3 regions of the Erwinia pyrifoliae DSM 12163 genome follow, and region 2 is predicted to be linked to each of the others. Evidence: predicted binding sites of a transcription regulator. Region 2 holds the regulator's gene; each other region holds the start of a gene.

Region 1 (3,284 bases), 1.6 Mb from region 2:
AAGCGCCCGTCCTTGAACACGGTAATCGCATCACTAAGAGCAAATATCTCCTCCATTCGGTGCGACACATACAGCACCACCTTGTCGTCGGCGCGCAGCTGGCGGATAACGCGGAACAGCTGGTCAATTTCCCGCGCCGACAGCGAGCTTGTCGGCTCATCAAAGGCGATGATGCTGGCATTGCGCGCCAGCGCTTTGGCAATCTCAACCATCTGCCACTGACCCAGCGAGAGATATTTCAGCGGCAGGTCGGGATCGATATCCAGGCCAAGGCCGATCAGCTGACCGGCGGCTTCCGATCGCAGCCTGGCGCGATTAACCAGCCCGGCGCGCTGCGGCAGCTGACCGAGAAAGATATTCTCTGCCACCGACATCTCCGGCACCAGGTGCAGTTCCTGATAGATGATCGCCACCCCGGCGTTAAGCGCATCGGTGGTGTTGGCAAATTTCGCCGGCTGCCCGCGCAGACGGATCTCTCCCGCGCCCGGCTGATAGTTGCCGCTAAGAATTTTCAGCAGGGTCGATTTGCCCGCGCCGTTTTCGCCCATCAGGGCGTGGACTTCCCCGGCGTGGCACTCAAAGCTGATATCCTGTAACGCCCTGACGCCGGGAAAGGTTTTACCGATGCCGTGGAAGCTGAGCGAAGCTTGCGTAGTCATATTTCCCCCCATTATGTTGTAGCCACTGACAGGCGGGCCAGAACCGGTCAGATGTGCTGAACGGATGACGTGCTGATTACATCAGCCCTTTTTTCGCCAGCTCGGTTTTGAAGTTGTCACGCGTGATCAGCACCACGTCGGTGACTTCGGTAAATCTGGCCGGTTCTGTGCCGTTTGTTACCCAGTCATGCAGCATTTTGATGCTGCGATAGCCGTGTACATCCGGGCCTGGCAGCAGCGATCCATAGAACCCGGTCGCCTTAACTTTTGACAGTTCACTCACGGCATCCACGCCGTTAATGCCAATACCGATAACATCTGCGGCGTTGAAACCCTGCCCTTCGCTGGCGCGCACGCCTCCCAGCACGGTGTTATCGTTCATGCCGAGGATCAGCCAGTGTTTAACTTCGGCATGCTGCACCAGCAACGCGTTACCGGCATCGAATGCGCCGGGAATATCATTGGATTTCGTCGGCACCTGGTAGATCTGTTTTTCCGGGAAGCCGGCGGCTTTTAACGCCGCAATCGATCCGGCGGTGCGGCGACGCGCGGTATCCAGTTCGTTGGCGGTAATGGCCATCACCGCCGTCTCTTTAGCGTCCCAGCCGCGTTTCTGCATCTCTTTGTACAGCTCATTGCCCTGACGTTCGCCAATTTTGGTCGCCGCCATCATCACCAGCGGCACGCTGTCTACAGGTTTACCTTTTGCCGTGACAAACTGGTCATCAACGGCAATCACCTTCAGGTCATAGCTACGCGCTTTTGCCATAATCGCCGCGCCGAGTTTAGGATCCGGGGTGCAGATAACAAAACCTTTAGCGCCGCTGGCCGCCAGGCTGTCGATGGCATTCAGGGTTTTTTCTCCGTCCGGTATGGCAATTTTTATCACCTCAAAACCCAGCTCCTTACCGGCTTTATCGGCGAATCTCCATTCGGTCTGGAACCATGGCTCCTCCGGTTGCTTGACCAGAAAACCGAGTTTCATCGTTTCCGCGTAAGCGGAATGTGACATAACGGCGGTAAAACCTATCGCGGCCAGGGTTTTAATCAATTTGTGCATGATGCTCTCCGCTTAAGCGCCCGTATCAGGCAGAAGGTGTAATCGGTAACAAAATGACCATCTAATCATTAAACGCTTTTAAAAACAGGCATAACCTCAGCACTGACGTCCTGCCAGTGACGGTTGCAGCTTTGTTTTACCTGCAACTACGCATAAATAGGTAGAGCGCTATCACAGCCTGAAATTACAGCTGGATTATCCATAACTTCAGTGAATTTAACCTTTATGCAACATTTGAAGGCGATCGCATAAGCGTCGGTGACGACAGAAAAATACATATTTATAGCCTGCGTAACCTAACCATCGCCTCGCCAGATCCCCAGGATAGAAGTAACTGACACAGGAAGCCTGGAGGATCACTATGTATACGGGTGCCATTACCCTCGGCCTGGATTTCGGCAGCGATTCGGTGCGCGCGCTGGCGGTGGAGTGCGCCAGCGGGCGCGAACTGCATAAGCAGGTGGTGGCCTATCCGCGCTGGCAGGCCGGGCGCTACTCTGTGCCGGCGCGCAATCAGTTTCGCCAGCATCCACAGGATTATATTGACGCGCTGGAGCAGGCTATTCGTGACATTGTCACTCAACTCACCCCGCAACAACGTCGTGACGTGGTCGGTATCGGCATCGACTCGACCGGTTCCACCCCCGCCCCCATCGACCGTGAAGGTCGGGTACTGGCGCTGCGCCCCGAGTTTAGCGACAACCCCAATGCGATGTTTGTGCTGTGGAAAGACCACACCGCCATTGAAGAGGCGGAAGCCATCACCCGCCTTTGTCACAGTGGTGAATTTGAGGACTATTCTCGCTTTATCGGTGGCGTTTATTCGTCGGAATGGTTTTGGGCCAAGATCCTGCATATCAGCCGCGTTGACGCCGCCGTGCGTGAGGCGGCGGTCTCCTGGGTCGAACTGTGCGACTGGGTTCCGGCATTATTAAGCGGCACCACCGCGCCTGACTCGCTGAAACGTGGGCGCTGCGCTGCCGGGCATAAATCGCTCTGGCACCCTTTGTGGCAAGGTCTGCCGCAAGCACGCTTTCTTAACGCCCTCGATCCCACGCTGACGCGTAACCTCGATTATCCCCTGTTTAGTGAAACCTGGACCGCCGATCGCCCGGTCGGCCAGCTCAGTGACGAATGGGCAGCCCGACTCGGCCTGCCGGGCAAAGTGGTTATCTCCGGCGGCGCGTTTGACTGCCATATGGGCGCAGTTGGCGCGGGAGCCAGGCCCTATACGCTGGTGAAGGTGATTGGTACTTCAACCTGCGACATTTTGATTGCCGATGCACAACGGGTCGCCGGCCGGGCGATTAACGGTATTTGTGGTCAGGTGGACGGCAGTGTACTGCCGGGCATGATTGGGCTGGAGGCCGGGCAATCGGCTTTCGGCGATATGTACGCGTGGTTCAGCCGCCTGCTGAGCTGGCCGCTGGTACAGGCAGCGCGGCAGCAGCCCGCGCTGCGCCAACAGCTTGAGCAGATCAGCCAGACGCTGCTGGAAGATCTGACCGCCGCATGGGCTGCCGAACCGCAGCTCGACCATCTTCCGGTGGTGCTTGACTGGTTTA
Region 2 (3,284 bases):
ACCGACGTGCTGTTTTATGAGGGGTTGCACGGCGGCGTTGTCACCCCGCAGCATAACGTGGCGGACAAGGTGGATCTGCTGGTTGGCGTGGTGCCCATTGTCAACCTTGAGTGGATCCAGAAACTGGTGCGCGATACCAGCGAACGCGGCCACTCGCGCGAAGCGGTGATGGATTCCGTGGTGCGATCCATGGAGGATTACATCAACTTTATTACCCCGCAGTTTTCACGCACCCATATTAACTTCCAGCGCGTTCCGACCGTGGATACCTCCAACCCGTTTGCCGCCCGTGGCATCCCTTCTTTGGATGAGAGTTTCGTGGTTGTCCACTTTCAGGGGCTGGAAGATATCGATTTCCCTTACCTGCTGTCCATGTTGCAGGGTTCGTTTATCTCACATATCAAAACCCTGGTGGTGCCGGGCGGCAAAATGGGGCTGGCGATGGAGCTGATTATGGGGCCGCTGGTCAAGCGGTTGATTGAAGGAAAGAAAATCGGCTGACGTTCTTTCCTTTCACCGCTAAGCGAAGGGGCTGGATCAGGCCAGTGCGATAACTTCATAACTGTGACTTATCTTCACCCCCTTGCCCAACATGATCGCCACCGAGCAGTATTTTTCCGCAGAGAGATCGACCGCACGCGCTACCGCGTTATCCGCCAGCGCGGTTCCGCTGACCATAAAGTGCAGGTTGATGTGGGTGAAGATACGCGGTGCCTCTTCGCGGCGTTCTGAGGTCAGTTTTACTTCGCAGTCAGCCACGCTGTGGCGGCCCTTTTGCAAAATCGAAACCACGTCTATGGCGCTGCAGCCGCCGACGGCCATCAGCACCATTTCCATCGGGCTTGGTGCTTTATCGCCCGAATTACCATCCATCAGCACCTGATGGCCGGATGAGGATTCTCCCAAAAACGTCATCCCTTCAACCCATTTAACCCGTGCCTGCATAACAACATCCTCCAATTCATTTAGTTACAGCAGAGTACGCCGCAGTCACTTAAACGGCAACGCTCTCTTTTTCTGACTATGCTGAAGCGAGACAACAGAAGACAGCCATCCCAAGCTGTGCTACAAACGAGGCTGTAAATTTCATCTGCATCATGATGTTGGTGAAAACGAAACGACAGCATACGGCTTGCCCCGGAGCGACCCGTGTCTTTTCCTATCGGAACGCTTGACTATGTCAACGCCTGGCAGGGATTCAGCCCCCCGTATATCCCCAATATTTACGTGCGGCAGCAAGGGGATCGTGGCACTTGCTGCGTGGTAAACCGGATGTATTCAGGCCAGATGACAACAGAGGATAACAGCGAATGGTTCTCGGCAAACCGCAAACAGACCCTACTCTCGAATGGTTCCTGTCCCATTGCCATATTCACAAATATCCATCCAAAAGCACGCTGATCCATCAGGGTGAGAAGGCGGAAACCCTTTACTACATCGTTAAAGGTTCAGTAGCGGTATTAATCAAGGATGAAGAAGGGAAAGAGATGATCCTCTCTTATCTCAACCAGGGGGATTTTATCGGCGAGCTGGGCCTCTTTGAAGAGGGCCAGGAACGCAGTGCCTGGGTACGTGCCAAAGTAGCCTGTGAAGTGGCTGAAATCTCTTACAAAAAATTCCGTCAGCTGATCCAGGTCAATCCTGACATCCTGATGCGCCTGTCTTCGCAGATGGCGCGTCGCCTGCAGGTCACCTCGGAAAAAGTGGGTAATTTAGCTTTCCTTGATGTGACCGGACGCATTGCCCAGACGCTGCTGAACCTGGCAAAACAGCCCGATGCAATGACGCACCCGGACGGGATGCAGATCAAAATCACCCGTCAGGAGATCGGCCAGATTGTTGGCTGCTCGCGCGAAACGGTCGGTCGTATACTGAAAATGCTGGAAGATCAAAACCTGATCTCCGCACACGGTAAAACCATCGTCGTTTACGGCACGCGTTAATCGCCCCTGAACCCACGGCGCGCCAGCCTCTGTCGCGCCTTTTTCTATTTGGTGCGGCTGATGTGGCGCAGAATCATTTATCAACCTGAAGTTAACTACGCACTGCGGCAAACGCTGGTGCTGTGTTTGCCGGTTGCACTTGGCTGGCTGCTGGGAGATTTACAGAAAGGTCTGCTGTTCTCACTGGTTCCCGCCTGCTGCAACAATGCCGGGCTGGATACGCCGCATAAACACTTCTTTAAACGCCTGATGGTGGGCGGAGGCCTGTTCGCCGGCAGCAGTTTTATTATCCAGTATGCCGGCGCCCAGGGGATCCCGCTGCCGCTGATCCTGCTGCTGATGGCGATGCTGCTGGGGGTTACCGGCGAGATCGGCCCGCTGCATGCCCGCCTGATGCCCGCCTCGCTGATTGCCGCCATCTTCACCCTTAGCCTCGCGGGGAAAGTGCCGATGTGGCAGCCTCCGTTACTGTATATCCTGGGCACCATCTGGTACGGCGTATTTAACTGGTTCTGGTTCTGGCTGTGGAAAGAGCAGCCGATGCGCGAAACGCTCAGCCTGCTATATCGCGAGCTGGCTGACTACTGCGAGGCAAAGTATCGCCATTTAAATCAGTTGAACGATCCCTCAACCGCCATGCCGCCGCTGTTTGCCCGCCAGCAAAAGGCCGTCGACCTCATCACTACCTGTTACCAGCAAATTCATATGCTGGCAGCCAACCGCAACCAGCACTACCAGCCTTTGACGCGCGCTTTCCAGGTGGCGCTTGACCTGCAGGAGCACATCGCCGTCAGCCTGCATCAGCCGGAAGACGTGCAAAAACTGGTGCGCCTGAGCCACGCCGAGGCGGTGATCCGCTGGAATGCGCAGCGTATCGCCGCCCGTCTGCGCGAGCTGGCTGACGATATCCTGTATCACCGCTTCCCCAAACGTTTTGAGATGGAGCAGCCGCTGGAAGCGCTGGAGAAGGTAGTCCATCAGCATCCGGATAATCCGGTCGGTCATTTTTGCTACTACCATTTCAGCCGTATTGCGCGCGTGCTGCGCACTCAACGCCCGCTTTACCGCCGCGATTTGATGGCCGACCGTCAGCGCCGCCTGCCGCTGCTGCCGGCGCTGAAAAGCTACCTTTCGCTTAAATCTACCGCTTTGCGCACCGCCGCACGCTATGCGGTGATGTTGACCTTTGCCAGTACGCTGGCGCTGTTTTTGGCTATGCCGAAGCCGTACTGGATACTGATGACCATGATGTTTGTCAGCCTGAACGGCTACAGTGCCACCCGGGTGCGCATCCAGCACCGGGCGCTCGGCACCCTGGCCGGGCTGGCGGTTGCCGCACTG
Region 3 (3,284 bases), 1.2 Mb from region 2:
TATTTTTCAGGCAAGCTTGCTCATAATAAGTCGAAACCAGGTGCATTAATACGCGCATATCACTATTCTCTGCGCTGGGGTAGCTTCTGCCCCCTATTTCGCTCAAAACACAGCGTAAAGTTTTCGATACAGAATAATGACAACGTCACGCACCTGGTCACAGGAAGGTGACAAACTCTCACCGGGATGAGCTGGCATCGTTACACCATCAGGACGAAAATCACAGTTGATAACTCTGCGGCATAGGGCATGGCAGGGTTTAAAGCCTGACACAGGCACTTATAAGAACGAGGTTTCTATGGAACAACAGCAGGGCGATACGCTGAAGCGCGGCTTAAAAAATCGCCATATTCAGCTGATTGCGTTGGGCGGTGCCGTCGGTACAGGACTTTTTCTCGGTAGCGCATCGGTCATTCAATCCGCGGGTCCCGGCGTCATACTGGGCTATGCCATCGCCGGCTTTATCGCCTTTTTGATTATGCGCCAGCTGGGTGAAATGGTCGTGGAAGAGCCGGTAGCCGGAAGCTTCAGCCACTTTGCCTACAAATACTGGGGTAATTTTGCCGGTTTCACCTCTGGCTGGAACTACTGGGTGCTGTACGTGCTGGTCGCCATGGCTGAACTGACGGCAGTCGGTAAGTATATTCAGTTCTGGTACCCGGAGATCCCCACCTGGATGTCTGCCGCTGCGTTCTTCGTGCTGATTAACGCCATCAATCTGACGAACGTAAAAGTATTTGGTGAAATGGAGTTCTGGTTCGCCATCATTAAAGTGGTGGCGGTCATCGCTATGATCCTGTTTGGCTGCTGGCTGTTGTTTGGTGGTCACGGCGGGCCGCAGGCTACCGTGCGCAACCTGTGGCAGCAGGGCGGCTTCCTGCCTCACGGTTTCACCGGGCTGGTGATGATGATGGCTGCCATTATGTTCTCATTCGGCGGCCTGGAGCTGGTGGGTATTACCGCAGCCGAAGCGGATAACCCGGAAAAGAGCATCCCAAAAGCCACCAACCAGGTGATTTACCGCATCCTGATTTTCTATGTCGGCTCGCTGGCCGTGCTGCTTTCACTGCTGCCGTGGACGCGGGTCACCGCTGATACCAGCCCGTTCGTGCTGATCTTCCACGAGCTGGGTGATACGCTGGTAGCAAACGCCCTTAACGTGGTAATTCTGACCGCTGCGCTATCGGTATATAACAGCTGCGTTTACTGTAATAGCCGCATGCTGTTTGGACTGGCGCAGCAGGGCAACGCGCCCAAAGCGTTGCTGAAAGTGGACCGCCGGGGCGTGCCGGTGGTGTCAATTCTGTTCTCTGCCGTTGCTACCGGCCTCTGTGTACTGCTCAACTACCTGATGCCCGGCGAGGCTTTTGCTCTGTTGATGGCGCTGGTGGTGTCTGCTCTGGTGATCAACTGGGCAATGATTAGCATGGCGCATATGAAATTCCGCCGTACGAAAAATCATCAGGGAGTGCAAACTCGCTTCCCTGCACTGTTCTATCCGTTGGGAAACTGGATCTGTCTGCTGTTTATGGTTGCGATACTGGTATTAATGGCCATCACGCCCGGTATGGCGATTTCCGTCTGGCTGATCCCGGTGTGGGTGCTGATCCTTGCCGTTGGTTACTGGATTAAAACCCGCACGCAGCGCACGTAATCATCAAGCCCGCTTTTCATTCGGCCAGCCACGCTGGCCGAATTGTTATCTGCCTCACATTTAATATCCTCCACGCGTTTAATCCATCTCTGCGACGTTTTGTACCTGCACATTGTGGCCGTTAAGGGTCAATACTCTGCTGTACCAACCACAGCGGGAGAATGATCGATGAATGGCGCTGCACTCACTGTCAAAGAGAAGATTGGCTACGGAATGGGCGATGCCGGGTGCAATATGATCGGCGGTGCCATCATGCTCTTCCTTAACTACTTCTATACCGATGTCTTTGGCCTTGCCCCGGCGCTGGTGGGCGTGCTGTTGCTATCGGTCAGGGTTCTGGATGCAATCACTGACCCGATAATGGGTGCTATTGCCGATCGCACGCGGAGCCGCTGGGGCCGTTTCCGCCCTTGGCTGCTGTGGATCTCCCTGCCCTACGTGCTGTTCAGCGTGATGATGTTTACCACCCCGGACTGGAGCTATGACAACAAGGTTATCTACGCCTTTGTCAGCTATTTCCTGATGTCGCTGACCTACACCGCCATCAATATACCCTACTGCTCGCTGGGCGGTGTCATTACCAACGATCCGGGCGAGCGCGTTTCCTGCCAGTCATACCGCTTCGTGATGGTGGGGATTGCCACGTTGATCCTTTCGCTTTCGCTGCTGCCGATGGCCGGGTGGTTTGGCGGCGCGGACAAAGCGCGCGGTTATCAGATGGCGATGAGCGTGCTGGCGCTGATGGGTCTGTTTATGTTTCTGTTCTGCTTCGCCACGGTGCGCGAGCGTATTCGCCCGGCTGTGCCGGGTCATGATGATTTGAAAGCCGATCTGCGTGACGTGTGGAAAAACGACCAGTGGGTGCGCATTCTGCTGCTGACGCTGTGTAACGTCTGCCCTGGCTTTATTCGCATGGCGGCCACCATGTACTACGTCACCTGGGTAATGCAGCAGTCAACCCAGTTTGCCACGCTGTTTATCAGCCTGGGCGTGGTTGGCATGATGATTGGCAGCACGCTGGCAAAAGTGCTGACCGACCGCTGGTGCAAACTAAAGGTTTTCTTCTGGACCAATATCGCGCTGGCCGCTTTTTCCGGCGGCTTCTACTTCCTCGATCCACAGGCCACCATCCTGATTCTGGTGATGTATTTCCTGCTCAACATCCTGCACCAGATCCCCTCACCGCTGCACTGGTCACTGATGGCTGACGTCGATGACTACGGCGAATGGAAAACCGGCAAGCGCATTACCGGGATCAGTTTTTCCGGCAATCTGTTCTTCCTTAAAGTGGGTCTGGCGGTGGCCGGGGCGATGGTCGGGTTCCTGCTCTCCTGGTACGGCTACGATGCCACAGCGCAACAGCAAAGCCCCTCCGCGCTGAACGGCATTGTGCTGCTGTTTACCGCTATTCCGGCGCTGGGTTACCTGGTTACCGCTGCCGTAGTCAGGCTGCTAAAAGTAGACCGCCAGCTGATGCAGCAAATCCAAATCGACCTGCAACAGCGCCGCGCCAACTATCAGGAACTTAACGATTATCAACACGGCAAAGCGCTGAACGCGCCATCGCAAGGAGAGTTACGATGAACCACTGGCCCAATCCGTTGATCGAACGGCGCGCAGATCCTTTTAT

Evidence for each region. Region 2 encodes CRP, which controls carbon source genes, mostly activating them, when cyclic AMP is high. Its sites were predicted from a motif close to ATGTGANNNNNNTCACAT; they were not measured.
Region 1: the regulator CRP is predicted to act here: its motif matches at 1,952-1,969, upstream of EPYR_RS09350 (arabinose ABC transporter substrate-binding protein).
Region 3: the regulator CRP is predicted to act here: its motif matches at 1,697-1,714, upstream of EPYR_RS04055 (glycoside-pentoside-hexuronide (GPH):cation symporter).

The regions. Positions count from the first base shown of each region.
Region 1 covers NC_017390.1:2,097,997-2,101,280, forward strand. Annotated here, with positions in the region: gene araG (L-arabinose ABC transporter ATP-binding protein AraG) at 1-659, opposite strand, end outside; gene EPYR_RS09350 (arabinose ABC transporter substrate-binding protein) at 736-1,719, opposite strand; gene EPYR_RS09355 (ribulokinase) at 2,081-3,284, shown strand, end outside.
Region 2 covers NC_017390.1:3,702,986-3,706,269, forward strand. Annotated here, with positions in the region: gene EPYR_RS16910 (phosphoribulokinase) at 1-501, shown strand, start outside; gene EPYR_RS16915 (OsmC family protein) at 538-945, opposite strand; gene crp (cAMP-activated global transcriptional regulator CRP) at 1,311-1,943, shown strand; gene EPYR_RS16925 (YccS/YhfK family putative transporter) at 2,004-3,284, shown strand, end outside.
Region 3 covers NC_017390.1:911,597-914,880, reverse strand. Annotated here, with positions in the region: gene aroP (aromatic amino acid transporter AroP) at 299-1,654, shown strand; gene EPYR_RS04055 (glycoside-pentoside-hexuronide (GPH):cation symporter) at 1,823-3,238, shown strand; gene EPYR_RS04050 (glycoside hydrolase family 43 protein) at 3,235-3,284, shown strand, end outside.